2 linked regions of the Cecembia calidifontis genome follow. The protein of the gene in region 2 interacts with the protein of the main gene of each other region in a pairwise test. Links are inferred from orthologs where the notes say so. Each region holds a gene or a part of one and is shown on either strand. Other genes may lie near its edges.

The links.
Region 1: the proteins of ligA (region 2) and leuS interact in binary tests that used the Escherichia coli proteins (3 or more experiments, as listed by UniProt). The link is inferred for Cecembia calidifontis from one-to-one orthologs.

What each region holds. Positions count from the first base shown.
Region 1 is NZ_SGXG01000001.1:1,866,534-1,879,969, forward strand. Bases 8,769-12,076 are described here. They hold leuS (leucine--tRNA ligase), read right to left. Parts: upstream 11,744-12,076; coding sequence 8,969-11,743; downstream 8,769-8,968. Other genes in these bases: BC751_RS08235 (hypothetical protein), read right to left, coding at 8,769-8,918; BC751_RS08245 (hypothetical protein), read right to left, coding at 11,873-12,076. In the rest of the region: BC751_RS08200 (helix-turn-helix domain-containing protein), read right to left, coding at 1,468-3,741; BC751_RS08205 (SDR family oxidoreductase), read left to right, coding at 3,871-4,575; ispG ((E)-4-hydroxy-3-methylbut-2-enyl-diphosphate synthase), read left to right, coding at 4,580-6,559; BC751_RS08215 (DUF6728 family protein), read left to right, coding at 6,634-6,825; BC751_RS08220 (MmcQ/YjbR family DNA-binding protein), read left to right, coding at 6,826-7,059; BC751_RS08225 (ABC transporter ATP-binding protein), read left to right, coding at 7,056-8,012; BC751_RS08230 (FKBP-type peptidyl-prolyl cis-trans isomerase), read right to left, coding at 8,052-8,579; more of BC751_RS08235, read right to left, coding at 8,601-8,768; more of BC751_RS08245, read right to left, coding at 12,077-12,808; BC751_RS08250 (bifunctional GNAT family N-acetyltransferase/carbon-nitrogen hydrolase family protein), read left to right, coding at 12,944-13,436.
Region 2 is NZ_SGXG01000001.1:4,305,066-4,308,624, reverse strand. What follows is about bases 82-3,188. They hold ligA (NAD-dependent DNA ligase LigA), read right to left. Parts: upstream 2,810-3,188; coding sequence 353-2,809; downstream 82-352. Other genes in these bases: BC751_RS18640 (TetR/AcrR family transcriptional regulator), read left to right, coding at 2,956-3,188; BC751_RS18650 (DUF6913 domain-containing protein), read right to left, coding at 82-350. Outside these bases: more of BC751_RS18650, read right to left, coding at 1-81; more of BC751_RS18640, read left to right, coding at 3,189-3,559. UniProt on the Escherichia coli protein: DNA ligase that catalyzes the formation of phosphodiester linkages between 5'-phosphoryl and 3'-hydroxyl groups in double-stranded DNA using NAD as a coenzyme and as the energy source for the reaction.

The sequences.
Region 1 (13,436 bases), 2.4 Mb from region 2 along the record:
AAGGTTCCCTCAGCACGCTTGGTAACCGTGCGCGGAGTGCAATAGCATAAGGGGGCTTGACTGTGAGGCCGACAAGCCGAACAGGGTGGAAACACGGGTATAGTGATCCGGCGGTACTGAATGGAAAGGCCGTCGCTCAAAGGATAAAAGGTACTCTGGGGATAACAGGCTGATCTCCCCCAAGAGCTCATATCGACGGGGAGGTTTGGCACCTCGATGTCGGCTCGTCACATCCTGGGGCTGGAGAAGGTCCCAAGGGTTGGGCTGTTCGCCCATTAAAGTGGCACGCGAGCTGGGTTCAGAACGTCGTGAGACAGTTCGGTCCCTATCTGTTGCGGGCGTGGGAAGTTTGAGGAGACCTGACCTTAGTACGAGAGGACCGGGTTGGACTGACCGCTGGTGTACCGGTTGTGGTGCCAACTGCACTGCCGGGTAGCTACGTCGGGAAGAGATAAGCGCTGAAAGCATCTAAGTGCGAAACTCCCTCCGAGATGAGACTTCCGAACAGGGCCGTCAGAGACGATGACGTTGATAGGCTGCAGGTGTAAAGTCAGTAATGACAAAGCCGAGCAGTACTAATAGCCCGAAAGCTTACTGAAGTCTGCCTGTTGCATTTTCCGCGAGACATGATCATTTTAGACGTGAGACACAAGACACAAGATACAAGACTTGGGACTCGGTGCACGTCAACAGAACTTAAGATATTGAATATATGGACCGGAAGCCAGACAGAGCTAAGTCTTATGTCTTGTGTCTTCGGTCTTATATCTAAAAGCATAGGCGGCCCAGCGCAGGGGTCCCACCTCTTCCCATCCCGAACAGAGAAGTTAAGCCCTGCAGCGCCGATGGTACTGGGGTTACACCCGGGAGAGTAGGTCGCCGCCACATTATTTAAAAGCCTTTCAGGAAACTGGGAGGCTTTTGTGTTTTGCGCACAATACGGAAGGGGTTGCACCCGGGAGAGTAGAGCCTGTCCCGGGAAGCGGGATCGCCGCCACATTATTTAAAAGCCTTTCAGGAAACTGGGAGGCTTTTGTGTTTTGCGCACAATACGGAAGGGGTTGCGCCCGGGGAGAGTAGAGCCTGTCCCGGGAACCGGGATCGCCGCCACATTATTTAAAAGCCTTTCAGGAAACTGGAAGGCTTTTGGCGTTTATAGGTCAAGAGGTTAGAAGCGAGAGGCGAGAGACTAGAGATTAGATTCAAGACACAAGACACAGGGAAAAAGGGGGAAGGCGGATTTCGGAAGGACAGGTCAGGGTGGATTTTTTGTTTGCTTTTGTCACTGTTCCCGAAATTCGGGACAAGTTGTGGTTCAAAAAAATTCATTCTCTTATTTTCTGTTGCAAAACCACCTTCCAAGTTTGGAAAATCAGACAGCGGAAGTTGGGGAATTTTGGAAATTGGAAATTTTATTTCGGTATGAGGTGCCAGGTAATTTCAGGTCCTGACAACCATTTGATCTGTTTAAGATTTATGTAAACCCATATGGGCGGCTACCATCTTTAATGTTCCAAAGTCATAAGTTCCGGGTTCTTCTTGGCGAATCATGGCTAAATCCGCATCATATTTTTTAATGAGTTCAGCCACTTTTTGATAAGTTGCTTCATCCATATGAGTAAATAAAGAAATCCGTCCCTCCTGAATACCTTTGGCCAAGTGTCCTTTTATGGTTGATTCGGCCAAACCCCGTTGTATGGCTATTTCTTCAATACTAGCTCCAAAATCACTCATCTCGAAAGTGATTTCATAGGTTTCTCCTTTTACTCTTTTTAAACTCGGCCCATCTTCTGATTTCTTTTTCTTACCCGTTCTGTTTTTTGAAAACTTGGGGTTACTCAATGCATTTTCTTTGGCTTCTTTGGCAAGTTTCAGTCGTAATTGTGAGGTTTCTATCGGGATTCGGTCCAGTTTTCCTATTTCTTTTCCCTGTAGAATACAAGAGACGAGAATACTTACTTTTTTGATTTGGGTAAGTTTACGTAACAATTGCAACTCAATTTGGGCCAAACTTTCGAGGTACTTTTTGGTTTTTGAAAACCTTTCTACTTCTGCAGCATGGCCCAATAAGTGGGTTAGTTGCTTTTCAAGGAATTCCGAATAATAGATAGTTCCTTTTTCCAACCTTTCCAACAATTTGTCTTCATCTTTCGCAAATAAGAGTTGGATCAATTGTCTTTGAAACTTAAGAGTATTTTCAGTTTCAGCATTTAGATTTTCAAGGAGTTTAGGAATGGCTTGTTTCATTTCTTCGTCCTCAAATTCCAAACTGCTTTCATTTTCCTTATTGAAATTTATAAGCGCTTTGAACAGCCCATCTAAGCTGAAGGTTTCCAATAGTAATTTTTCCACATATCGTCTTTGGTGTTTTTCCAGAAGCGTTTCCAGTGGTTCTTGGAATGCAGTTTTTTGTGTAAAATTGACTACTTGATGGTCGCTATATATGATGTTATTTTGAATTCTTGTTCTCAGGATCAAACCCTCCAATCCTCTTAGCCTACTCAATGCGACATAGACCTGGCCTGGTGCAAATGCTTGCCCTACATCTATGATAGCCCTGTCAAAAGTTAATCCCTGACTTTTATGGACGGTTACAGCCCATGCCAATTTTATGGGGTACTGTTCAAAACTGCCGATAATTTCTTCTTCCAATTCTTTGGTTGATTCATTGACAACATAGCGTTTGTTTTCCCAAACTTCTCTTTTTAGGGTATACAGGACCTTATTCTCGGCCATTATCACTTGAATTCCTTCCTCATCAATTGTTTTGATTTTAGCCATTTTACCATTGTAATATTCCCCGTTGCCACTACTGTCATTTTTAATAAACATGATCTGCGCACCTTCTTTGAGCTCAAGGGTTTTTGGAAGCGGGTATAAATGTTCGGGAAAATCTTTTTCAATGATGGCCTGAAAAAAGTGAGAGGGGCTTTTCAAGGCCTGAAGTTCTTTCTGGTTGTGGGCATCTGCTTTAAAATTATGAGTGGTTATGATGATAGTGTCTTCTAGGTTTTTAATCTCCTCTTCGGTTTTGAAATGCTTATTCAAGATCTTGATATCTTCCTCATTGGCACAATTATCCCTTAGATGATTCAGGATATTAATGAAGACTTCATCTTTTTGCCTAAAAATTTTGTCCAGTTCCAGATAGACCATTCCAGATTCTCTGAGGGCATGGGCCTCAAAGAAATGCATGCTGTTATAAAATTTGCTCAGGATTTCCCATTCGTTTTCCCTGACAATTGGAGGTAGCTGGAACAAGTCCCCAATCATCAATACCTGTACTCCCCCAAATGGCTCTTTGAAATTTCCTTTGACACTTTTAAGCCTGAAATCGATGGCATCCAAAATGTCAGCCCTAAGCATGCTCACTTCATCAATTATGAGAAGATCAATTGAACCAAGTACCTGTTTTCTTCCACCATTCAAAGGATGTTTTCTACTTAGTGAAAACTGGGTGAAAATATTTCCTTGATTGCCAAAATTCCCTTCCGGTTCTTTTGTAGGTAAAAAGCTCCCCAATGGCAATAAAAATTGAGAATGTATGGTTACTCCTTTTGCATGTAATGCAGCGATTCCCGTTGGCGCTACAATAACAAACTGTTTGTGTGTCAATGATGCCAGATTCCTCAAAAAGGTAGTTTTACCTGTTCCGGCCTTTCCGGTAAGGAAAATGGGGTTATTGGTGCTGTTTACAAAATGTGCCGCCAGTTCAAGTCTATCGGTAATCTGTGTTTCCATGAAAATAAAATTAGGATAAAAAATTCAGGAGCACCGCCGATTATCCGTTTAAGTTCAGAAAGTTTTCAAAAAAATGTAACTTTGCTCGCTGTAAATAGTTGTTATACTAACTATTAAAATACTAATCAAATGACCAAAAGCATTTTGGTAACCGGAGGTACAAAAGGAATAGGTAGGGCCATCATCGACAGGTTTGGAGAAGAGGGGTTTGATGTATTTACCTGTTCAAGGCATGCCAAAGACCTCGAAACATTAGAAAAGGAATTTTTGTCCAGATTTCCAGGTCAAAAGATTTTTGTGACAGAAGCGGATCTCTCCAGAAAAGACGAAGTTCAGCGATTTTCATCGTTGGTAAAAAGCCAGGCTATCCCTGATGTTTTGGTCAATAATACAGGAATATTTCTTCCTGGTGCCATTCATTCAGAGCCAGAAGGCAATTTTGAGATGATGATGCAGACCAACCTTTTTTCTGCTTATTACCTTACTAGGGCTTTTACTTCAGAGATGATGGAAAGAAAGTCGGGCCATATTTTTTCCATGGGTTCCATAGCAGGGCTTACAGCTTATGCCAATGGAGGAAGTTATGCAATATCCAAGTGGGCCATGTTGGGTTTTACCAAATGCCTGAGACAGGAGTTGAAAGATTATAATATCAAAGTAACTTCCATTCTTCCTGGGGCCACGTATACGGCAAGTTGGGAAGGAGTGGAAATTCCTTTGGAAAGGTTTATGAAAGTTGAGGATATTGCCGCTTCTGTTTGGTCGGCCTATAACCTTTCCCCTTATTCAGTTGTTGAAGAAATTGTCATAAGACCACAATTAGGAGACTTATAATAATATGGAAACCAAATATTTATTGGAAAAAGTGCGGTATTGTAATAGCCTGACGGCTTACTCCAGAAGAAAGACCATTCCCGTGAAAGTGGGAGATGTAATTATAGGAGGTGACAATCCAATTGTGGTCCAATCCATGACTACAGTGGATACCATGGATACAGAGGGTTCGGTGGAACAATGTATCAGGATGATTGAGGCCGGTTGTCAATTGATCAGGATCACGGCCCCTAGTATCAAAGAAGCCGAGAATCTCAGGAATATCAAGGAAGGACTCCGGAAAAGGGGGTACAATACGCCTTTGGTGGCTGACATTCATTTTACTCCCAATGCTGCTGAAATTGCTGCAAGAATTGTGGAAAAGGTACGCATCAACCCTGGAAACTATGCGGATAAAAAGAAATTTGAGTTTATAGAATATACAGATCAAAGTTATCAAGAAGAACTTGAAAGGATCAGGGAACGCTTTTTGCCTTTGGTAAGGATATGTAAGGAGCATGGTACCGCTATGAGGATCGGGACCAATCACGGTTCCCTCTCTGACCGTATTATGAGCCGGTATGGAGATACACCTCTTGGTATGGTGGAATCTGCCTTGGAGTTTTTAAGGATCTGTGAAGAAGAAAATTACCATGATGTGGTCATTTCCATGAAGTCATCCAATACACAGGTGATGGTTCAGGCCTATCGCCTTTTGGTACAAAAACTTGATGAGGGAGGGTTTAAACCATATCCTCTACATTTAGGTGTGACAGAAGCCGGAGATGGTGAAGATGGAAGGATCAAATCAGCTGTCGGGATAGGTACTCTTCTGGAGGATGGTCTAGGCGATACTGTCAGGGTTTCATTGACAGAGGACCCTGAGTTTGAGGCTCCTGTGGCCAAAGCCCTTGTAGATAGGTATGAGAACAGAACCGAACATGACTTTATTCCGGACCTTACCCATTATCCAGTTAATCCATTTGAGTATAACCGTAGGGATACCATAGAGGTGTTTAATTTCGGCGGAACCAATGTACCAAGGGTAATAGCCGATATTTCTGCGGTGGAAAACATCACGGAAAAGGAAATGAAGCATGTGGGGCATTTTTACCTTCCGGAATTGGATAAGTGGAAAATGAATGATCTTGGTGCGGATTATGTCTTTTCTGGCTCCAACCCAATACCTTTTATGCTGCCTAATGGCATGAAGGAAATCCAGCATTATGCTATTTGGCTCAATGCGGAAGACCAGGTCAATAAATTTCCGGCATTAACCTTGGAAGAATTCCGGGAGGCGGAAAAACTGCACTATGGTTTGAACTTCCTGATGTTATCAGATCAAGAAGTAAAAGAAGCCTTGCACTTATTAGAGGGAAGAAAAGATGTGGTGGTTATTTTGCACAGTTACAACCTCCATACCATGCCGGCACTAAGAAGGGCCTTTTTTGAATTGATGGAAAACCACAGCATTCTTCCTGTGGTAGTGAGGGTAAATTATCCTCAACAGGACCAGGATAAGACCATGCTTTATGCAGCTACAGATGTTGGAGGTTTGTTAATAGATGGTTTGGGTGAAGGAATCATGATTGGCTTGGGAGCTTATAGAGGTGCGCCTAGGCCCCAAATCTTGGATCAGATTAAATTGCATAATTCTGTGAGCTTTGGGGTACTTCAGGCAGCAAGGACCAGGATGTCAAAAACAGAATACATTTCCTGTCCTTCTTGCGGAAGAACGCTTTTTGATCTTCAGGAGACGACCGCCATGATCAGGAAAAGAACAGATCACTTAAAAGGTGTTAAAATCGGTATCATGGGATGTATCGTAAACGGCCCAGGAGAAATGGCAGATGCAGACTACGGGTATGTAGGTTCAGGAAAAGGAAAGATTACACTTTATAAAGGAAAAGAGGTAGTTAAAAAATCAGTTCCATCAGAGAAGGCGGTTGACGAACTGATTGAAATCATCAGAAAAGATGGCATGTGGATTGAACCTGAGGCATGATATTCAGGTTATATCCTAAAAATACTGGGCATACCTATCAGTATGCCCTCAATTCAATTCTAAAATTAATCAGCATGGCAAACAGTAGAATTAAAGAGTTTTTTCAACTTGGAGAAGTAGCCAATTACTTTGTCCGTGTATTCCAAAAACCGGATCCAAACAGGCCTACCAATTTCAATTTGAGGATGATGCACGGGATCAATAAAATATCTATCTTGATGTTCCTTGCCGCTATCATTATTTGGGTGGCGAAAAGAATGTTCTAAATTTTTGTTTTTGAAAGTGGGAACCTAAAGTGTGATCCTGATCGGGCTATCGAATTAAGGGAAAGGCATGAGGGTGTACTGCCGGGATATCATAGGAGCAAAAATCATTGGAATGCCATCAGTTGTGACGGTTCTGTTCCGGATGGTTTAATCCTTCAATTGGTGGACCATTCCTTTTATCTTGTTTTTAACAGCCTAACCAAAAAAATCCAACAAAGTCATATTGCCGGATGACCTATTTAAGATTAGATAAAATCCAGAAAAGCTATGAAAACGGTCAGCCTGTTTTAAAAGAGTTTTCCTTGAATTTGGAAAAAGGACAGGTGGTTTCTCTGATTGGAGAAAGTGGTTCTGGAAAAAGCACGCTCTTAAGAATTGTAGCTGGTTTGGAAAACCGGAATGACGGCGAGGTTTATTTGGAGGGGATGAGGATAGCGAATCCCAAAGAAAAACTTGTACCTGGATATGACGAAATTCAGTTGGTTTATCAGGATTATCATTTGTATCCCAATTCTTCTGTAGAAGAAAATATAGCAAGGCCTCTCCTGCTTTATGATAAAAGCTATAAGGAGAAAAGGGTAAAAACCCTTTTAAAATTATTGGGATTAGAGAAGTATAAAGAAAAACTGCCAAGACAACTTTCAGGAGGGCAGCAGCAAAAAGTGGCTATTGGAAAAGCCCTGAGTTTGGAACCGCAGGTACTTTTATTGGACGAACCATTTTCCAGCTTGGATACCATACAGCGGAGAGAATTGATTTCCGAATTAAGGGAAATGTTTGTAGCCTTAAAGGTTACTGTATTGTTTGTTACCCATGATTTGGATGATGCGCTTCAGATGTCCAATGACCTGGTTTTGGTACAACAGGGAAAGCTTATCCAAAAAGGCCATCCCGAAGAAATATTTACAAAACCAAAAAACCTTTATGCCGCCAAGCTTTTCAGTCATTTGAATCCTTTACCTGGTGATCAGCATTGCTATATACGCCCTTCAGATATTCAGCTTTATAAGAGCACAGGTATCCCCGCAAAAGTAAAAGAAAGGCAATACTTGGTACATTATAACCAGCTTACAATTCAATTAGGTACAGGTGAAATATGGAAGGTTGAGGACAAGAAAAGGGAATTTTTCCCAGGACAAAAAATTTTCCTAAAATGGGATGCTGGAAAGGTGATAGGTCCTTTTTAAAACAAATTTCCAGAGCTTTTGCCCTGGAAATTTGTTTTTTTATTCGTGATCGAAACCATGTTCGCCATGAACATGACCGTGGTCCAGTTCTTCCGGCGTTGCCTCCCTTACTTCTAATACTTCTCCCTCAAAATGAAGGTCAAACCCTACCAAAGGATGATTGAAATCCAATAATACTTCTTCGCCCAGATCTTTGAGCACTTTTGCCTGAAGCGGGTACCCATTTTCATCCATTAAGGGCAAAAAATTACCTTCTTCCAACATATACGGCTCAAAACCTCTTTCCTTGGTGAATTGATCTTTTGGCAATGCCATGATGAGTTCGTCATCAGCCTCACCATAAGCTTCAGCTGATGCGATCATGAAACTGAAGCTTTCCCCCTCCTTTTTTCCTACAAGGAAAGACTCGAACTTTTCGGGCAATCCGCTTTGTCCAAATATGAAATAAAACGGATCCTCCTCATCCCTGACTTCAACACTGAATGGAGCGGATTCGATTTCGTCTTGTTCTTTACTGACTTTTAATTCATAGGTAAGACCTACTACTGCATTGTTTGATATTTCCATGGCGCAAAGGTAGTCAAAGTTTTACTTAATTGCCCCATTGATCATGACTGCAAATATGGTCAACATGCTGAAGATGAAACAGAAAAACACCGCCTTATGGTTTTTTTTAAGAGAAAATACAATGCTGGCCACAAAGATGATTGAAAAGAGGAGTGCGAAAATTAGAAGCACGCGGAGATAAAGCTCTTCAGAGGCATGAAAATAAGGAGCATAACCTGAATCAGGCAGCAATACTGCTTTTTCCCCCATCCATTGAATGGCAATCCATTCCTTCCAATAAGCATAAGCAAAAATACCCGAGGACAATAACGCTGCAAGGGAAAAATAAAGTCGGTTCATGACGTTGGAATTAAAATCCTCCCGTAGTTATTTCTACAGGAGGATCAGCCTTAAATCACAATATTGATAATTTTCCCAGGGACTACGATCACTTTTTTAGGTGATTTCCCCTCGAGCCATTTTTGTACCGTGCTGTCTGATAAGGCGGCCTTTTCCACTTCTTCCCTGCTAAGGGACAGGGAAAGGGGTAATTTAGCCCTAACTTTTCCATTGATAGACACCGGGTATTCATGACTGTTTTCTACCAGGTATTCCTCATTGAATACTGGGAATTGTGCATAGATGATGGAATTTTGATGACCCATCATAGACCAAAGTTCCTCTGCAATATGTGGGGCATAAGGCGAAATGATAATGGCCAAAGGTTCCAGAATTTCCCTTTTGTTACATTTCAAAGTGGTCAGTTCGTTCACGCAAATCATGAAAGATGCCACGGAAGTATTGAAGGAGTAGTTTTCTAGGTCTTCCCTTGTCTTTTTGATGGTTTTATGCAGGGTCTTCAGTTCTTCCTTGCTGGCTTTTTCTTCGGAAACAAAGAAATTTCCCTGTTGGTCATGATAAAGTTTCCAAAGTTTTTTCAGGAATTTCGATACGCCATCTATGCCGTTTGTATTCCATGGTTTGAACTGTTCAAGTGGCCCAAGGAACATTTCATAAAGTCTAAGGGTGTCTGCGCCATATCTTTGTATGATATCATCTGGATTCACCACATTGTACTTGGACTTTGACATTTTTTCTACTTCGGCCCCGCAGATGTATTTTCCATCTTCAAGAATAAATTCCGCATCGGCCAGGTCAGGCCTCCAAGCCTTGAACTTTTCCAAATTCAATTGGTCATTGTGAACAATATTGACATCAACATGCATGGCAGAGGTATCGTATTGATCCTTCAAGCCGAAGCTGACAAATGTATTGCTCCCTTTTAGCCTATACACGAAATTAGACCTGCCTTGGATCATCCCTTGGTTGATCATTTTTTGAAAGGGTTCCTCAATGCTTACTGCACCGATATCATAGAGAAACTTGGTCCAAAACCTGGAATACAGCAAGTGGCCTGTAGCATGCTCTGCCCCGCCAATATAAAGGTCTACCGCACCCCAATATTTTTCAATTTCGGGATCTACGAGCTTGTCCTGGTTTTTGGGATCCATATACCTGAAAAAGTACCAACTTGATCCTGCCCAGCCAGGCATGGTGCTTTTTTCCAAAGGGAATACTCCTTCCTCTGTTTTATAAGTCCAATCCTTTGCTCTTCCCAATGGAGGTTCACCATCCTCAGTTGGAAGGTATTTGTCCACTTCAGGCAAAACCAAAGGTAGGTCTTTTTCATCAATCAGATAGGGAAGACCGTCCTTGAAATAGACAGGGAGGGGTTCTCCCCAATACCTTTGACGGGTGAAAATAGCGTCCCTCATGCGGTATTGGATTTTGCCTTTACCTATATTTTTTTCTTCAAGATAGGCAATGGCCTTTTTCATGGCCTCCTTCATTTCCAGGCCGGAAAGGAAATCAGAATTGATGATAGTTCCTCCTTTTCCGGGGAAGGATCCATTTTCCAAACTTCCCTCAATGACCTGGCGGATTTCCAATCCAAAATGCTTGGCAAAATTATAATCCCGCTCATCATGGGCAGGAACAGCCATGACCGCACCTGTTCCATAGCCTGCCAGCACATAATCTGCAACCCAGATTTGGATTTCTTCCCCATTAAAAGGGTTGATGGCATAGGAACCCGTAAATGCCCCAGAAATAGTTTTCACATCTGACATTCTATCTCTTTCAGAGCGGTTTTTTGCCAATTCCACATAAGCTTCGGCAGTTTCCCTTTGATCGTCTGTAATCAGGTCCTGAACATAATCATGTTCAGGCGCTAATGCCAGGTAGGTCACTCCATAAATTGTGTCAATCCTTGTGGTAAAAACTTTGATCAGTTTATCCTGTCCTTTAACCTGGAAAACCAATTCAGCTCCGGTGGATTTTCCGATCCAGTTGCGTTGCATTTCTTTGATGGGATCGGACCATTCCAGTTTTTCCAAGCCCTGAAGCAGCCTTTCTGCATAGGCAGTGATGCGCATGCTCCACTGCATCATTTTTTTCCGTTCTACCGGATGTCCGCCTCTTTCAGAAAAGCCGTCTTTTACCTCATCATTTGAAAGTACAGTTCCAAGGGCAGGACACCAGTTTACGGTGGTTTCAGCTAGGAATGTCAGCCTGTATTTTAAAAGGATCTCCTGTTGTTGTTTTTCTGAAAAGCCTTTCCAATCCTCAGCAGTAAAAAGAGCTGTGTCCTCATCGCATACTGCATCCACTTCCAGATTGCCTGAGGTTTCAAATTTTTCTACCAAAGAAGCAATGCTTTTGGCTTTATCTTCTTTTTTATCATAATAGCTGTTGAACAGCTGCATGAAAATCCATTGAGTCCATTTGTAATATTCCGGGTCAGAGGTCCTTACTTCTTTTTCCCAGTCAAATGCAAAGCCTATGTTTTTTAACTGTTCAGTATATCTTTGGATATTTTGCTCAGTGGTAATGGCTGGATGCTGGCCAGTTTGAATGGCATATTGTTCGGCAGGAAGGCCAAATGAATCATATCCCATGGGATGCAGGACATTGTAACCTTGAAGCCTTTTGAACCTCGTGATGATATCAGAAGCGATATAGCCAAGGGGATGCCCCACATGAAGTCCTGCTCCCGAAGGATAGGGGAACATGTCCAAAGAATAAAATTTTGGTTTGGAAGGATCAGCTTTGGCATTGAAAATCTGGTTTTTTTCCCAGTAAGCCTGCCATTTTTTTTCTATTTCCTGAAAATTATAATCAGCCATTTTTTGATAAATGCTTTGTTTTTGAAGAATTGCTTGCAAAAATAGAAAAATAAACCGTAAACGGCTGATAAAATGCCGATAAGCTGCAAGTATTCTGTGGCTTCAAATTTAGCAAAAAAAGGGGGGGTATTACCAGAAACGATACTGTTTCTCTTTCAGTCTATTTCTGAAAACCCAATTGTCCCAAATATCCTGGGAAAGGTAGAGTTCAACGCCAATGTTAAAAGAAAGATATCCATCAAAGCGGTTATCAAGTCCGGAACCTCGCCTTATTCGGCCTCGGTTATTTAATATTTTTTGGACATCAGGTTCTCCATTTTCCCTATAAAAACTTGGGTTTCTTATTGCCAATCTTAAGCGGTCTGGGTTAGGCCCATCACCGTTTGTGCCATAATCACTTACCAGATCCAGGTAAAATTCGCTTACATTAAAAGCACTGATGTCATCAAGGTAATCAGTTAATGTCCACCGGTAATTCAATTCTAAGATCAAATCCATCCATACGTTGGCCTTGTACTTCATGCCAATTCCTGTAGGAAAAACAATGACATACTTATCATAGGGGTTGTTTTCCAATTGCAAAGGCCTAAGTGCTACCCATTCTCCTCTCAATTGAGCCTTAGGATCATTGGTGGATACACCAACTCCGGCAAAACCATAAAAATTGATGAAATGCCTTGTGATGTTATATTGTCTAACGGGCTTAAGATGAAACTCCCCAATAGCTGATACCTCCCAATTTCTTGCTCTAAAATGGAGGTTTCTTGGCTCTCTAAAACTCCTTGGGTCAGCAGGAGGGTCCTGTCCTGAAATCTGATAATAAGTTCCCTCAATACGGGCTTTTATATATGTTCCTAAAACCCTTCTTACGGCTATGTTGGCATTCCAGTCAGGCTGTATTCCTTCATCGTATTTCCATAAAGAGTACAATTCTCCAAAGTATTGTGTTGGGCCTATAGAAGCAGAAACTGACCATGGTGCTTCAAATCTGTAACGGTAAAAGCTTTGGGCAGATACTAAAGATACAGTTGAGGTAAAAAATAGGGTAAAAATCAGCCGCTTCATTTACTAATATTTGAAAATCAGATTTTTGAGTACAATATTTTTTGGTCACTCTGACTGGGTAAATAAATATAAAAAATATCAATTTTTCAATTTTTCTGCCCCATTTTGGTATGGAAAATTAGTTAATTTTGTGGCATGAGTAAGCATAAAGAGGAATTAGAGCACCGGTTAAAACTTAGAAACATCAAATTATCTGATTATGATGACATCAGAGAGATCATGGTCAGTATATACAGGGACCAAGGGGGAGCTTGGACAAAGCAAGAGCTAAAAAATCAATTGAAAGCTTTTCCCGAGGGGCAGATCTGTATTGAGGACAATGGGAAAGTGGTAGCGGCAGCACTAAGTCTGATTGTAGATTACAGTAGATTTGGAGACAACCATACCTATGATCAGATCACAGGTTATGGAAAGTTTGACACCCATGACGATGAAGGGGATACGCTTTATGGCACAGATGTATTTGTACATAAGGATTACAGAGGAATGAGGTTAGGCCGAAGGCTCTATGATGCCAGGAAGGAACTTTGTGAGAACCTGAACTTAAGATCTATAATCGCAGGAGGACGGATACCTGGATATTCCAAGTATGCAGATCAAATGACTCCAAGAAAATATATTGACCTGG
Region 2 (3,559 bases):
AAATAACGCAAATATGGATTAAGGTGTAAAGATGGGACCAAAATTATATCCAACTTTTCAGTCATAAATGCATTGAAATATGCTGTTGGGTTTCCCAGAAGGTCGAAATGCTTGTAAGACATACTGTCTACTGGCTGATCCTTATTTTCTTCATAATAAAACCCGATGACCCTTACTTTATATCCCCATAGTTGGCGTACGGTTTCTTTGGTGAGCTCAAAATCAGCAGAGGAGGCAGCAATAATGCCTATGGTTTTTATTTCCTGTGGAATCCTTACATCCTTTGCTTTGAGCATATGAAGTTTTGCATTTACCTGCCTTTTTACCATCCAATCTTTAATCCACTTCATTTTTAAGATTTTTTACCCACCAACTGAAGAAATTCTTCTTCTGATATCATCTTGATCCCAAGTTTTTCGGCTTTTTCTTTTTTACTTGGTCCCATGTCTTCACCTTCTATGATGAAGTCAAGCGATTTGGAGACAGCTTTCAGGTATTGGCCTCCATTGGCTTCAATAAAGTCTATAATCTCATCCCGCTTGAAATGGTTCAATTTTCCCGAAGCGAGAATCTTCAAGCCTTTTAATACTTCACTTTCCAGAGCTTTTTCTGTGGCTTCCACTTCAAATTTCAGGCCATGGGCTTTGAGCCTTTCGATAATTTGAAGATTTTCAGGGTCCTTAAAGTAGGCATGAATACTTTCCACCAAGGTCTCGCCGACCCCGTTAATCGCCAACAATTCTTCAGTATTTGCTTCCTTAAGATTGTCAATGTTTTTGAAATGTCTCGCTAAAATCTGGGCAGTGTTTTCTCCGATATTCCTAATCCCCAGAGCAAAGAGTACCCTTTCAAAAGGTTGCGCTTTAGATGCCCTTATACCTTCCAGCATATTGGTAATCACCCCTTCCTGGAATGTGTTGGCTTTCATTTTTTTGATCCGCTCTTCCTGTTCACTGCTGATGGGAAGGTTCAGTTTGATCATAATTCCATGGACTGTATTCTCATGCAATGAAGCTTTTATCAAATCCTCTAATGAGATCCAGTTACCTATCAGCACATTTAATACTACAGGGACTGGAAGGTAATCTTCCATTTGAGGCAAATGGCTGGTAAACAGTATTTCTTCCAGCTTTCTGATGGTGCCAATATTCTGGGCGACCTTTTTATTTGAAGTTCGGATAAACATTTCAAAATTATCCAAAACTTCTCTAAGGGGTTGTTCAGCATAGCGTTCACAGAATTTCTGGATGGAAGTCAGGGATAATCCCTCCGTGAGGGCAAAGAATGCCTTGGGAAGTGAAATAAACAAATAGCCATCGTCAGATTTTTGGTATTGATCCTGGCTCATTTCCAATCCAAGAAGTTGGTCTGCTTTGCTTTCCAGTTCATACAGGTCTGCAAAATTGCTGATGTATTTCTGATCGATCAGGGTTTTGATCCTTTCAGTTCCGAGCGAATCAATATCCATGGCCCTCTTATGGACAAAATGCTCTATTCTTCCCAATATCTGTGGAGGGCAGCCTTTGGCATTCGGACAGAAATGTTTGGCTTCTCCTTCCTTTCTAATCAAGGGTGTTTCGCATTCCGGACAATGATCGATATAGGCAATGGGTTTGGAGCCAGGTTTTCTTTTTTCAAGCACCACCCCGGTGATTTTTGGGATAATTTCCCCTCCTTTTTCTACCATCACTGTATCCCCTTCATACAGTCCAAGCCTTTCAATTTCATTGGCATTGTGGAGGGATGCCCTTTTGACGGTAGTGCCAGCCAAAAGCACAGGAGCCAGATTGGCGACGGGAGTAATGGCCCCGGTCCTTCCAACTTGATAAGTGATGGATAGAAGTTCACTAGCGGCACTCTCTGTCTGGTACTTGAAAGCAATTGCCCATCTTGGGATTTTGGCAGTAAAGCCTAATTCTTCCCTTTGGTCATAATCGTTGATTTTCAAAACTACGCCATCTGTATCGAGTGGCAATTCAAATCGCTTTTCTTTCCATAGGGTAATATAGCGGAATACCTCCTCCATATTTTTACATTTGGTGTAGGTTGGGGATACATTGAAACCCCATTTTTCAATCAAATGTATAGCTTCATCATGTTTGTTGACCCCAATGTCTTCACCCAAAAGCTGGTAAAAATAACAATTCAGCCTTCTTTTTGCCACGATGGCACTGTCCTGCATTTTTAAGGTTCCAGATGCTGCATTCCTTGGGTTGGCCAGCAAAGGTTCCCTGTTTGCTTCGCGTTCGGCGTTTATTTTTTCAAACTCCTTCTTGGGCAGAAAAATCTCCCCACGGACCTCAAATTTTGCAGGGATGTCGTTCCCTTTGACATGCAAAGGAATATTTTTTATGGTTTTGACGTTTTCAGTGACCACATCCCCTCTGGTGCCATCTCCCCGGGTCACTGCTCTTACCAATTTGCCGTTTTCATAAACCAGGCTGATGGCCACTCCATCAAATTTCAGTTCACAGAAATACTCATAATTTCTATGCCCCAGGCCTTTTGCCACCCTTTCATCAAAAGCATTCAATTCTTCCTCGGAATAGGTGTTGCCCAAAGAAAGCATGCGGTATTCATGCAAAGCAGTTTCAAATTCTTTGGTAATGGTCCCGCCTACTCTTTGGCTGGGACTATCAGGTTCCAGAAACTGGGGAAATTCTTTTTCCAGTCGGATGAGCTCCTCTAAAAGTTTGTCAAATTCAAAATCTGAAATCTCTGTTCTATCTTCCTGATAATAAAGATGGTTGTGGTAATTTATCTGCCGGGTGAGTTCTTCAATCCTAGCTTTTGCCTGCTCTGGGGTCATGATTTTCAAAATAATTTTTGGCTATCCGTTCAAAATTAAACTTTGTCCAAGGAAACTCAAAGGAATCCTCGATATTGAATCCTTTTTAATTGATGGCTCAGGGAAATCTTTGGGATTAGCTATATTTGAAATCCATAAACCCTACTATGAGTAAAAAAGCAGATATTGAATCTAAAATTTTAGAGGCAGCCTACAGGCTTTTTTTAGTTCAGGGATACAGGAAAACCACCATGGATGATATTGCCCAAGGGCTATCCATGAGCAAGAAGACCCTGTATAAGTTTTATCCTGGTAAAATGGAGTTGCTGGCGGCTACCTTTGATATGTTGAAAAGCAGGCTGTCCATTAAGGTAGAAAGCCTGTTGGACAACAAATACATTCCCTATACCGCCAAGTTAAAGTCTATGCTGACCATCGTGGCGACCGATCTGGCCCCTATCAATCCGGAATTGTTAGAAGATTTGAGAGAACATGCCCCTGAAATTTGGAAAGAACTCCAAGGATATATCAGGCAGTCGGCCTATCTCCGTTTTCAAAGGCTGATTCAGGAAGGAGTGGAAAAGGGGTTTATATCTTCTCAGGTAAATGTGAGCTTGGTGGTCCTGATGTATGCATCTGCCATTCAGAACCTGATTGACCCCAGATTTTTGTCCCAGTTTCCTGATGAAATGAGCCAAAAATTAGAATTAAGCACTGCGGACATTTATGATCAGATCATTCAGATCATTTATCAGGGTATCCTGACTGATG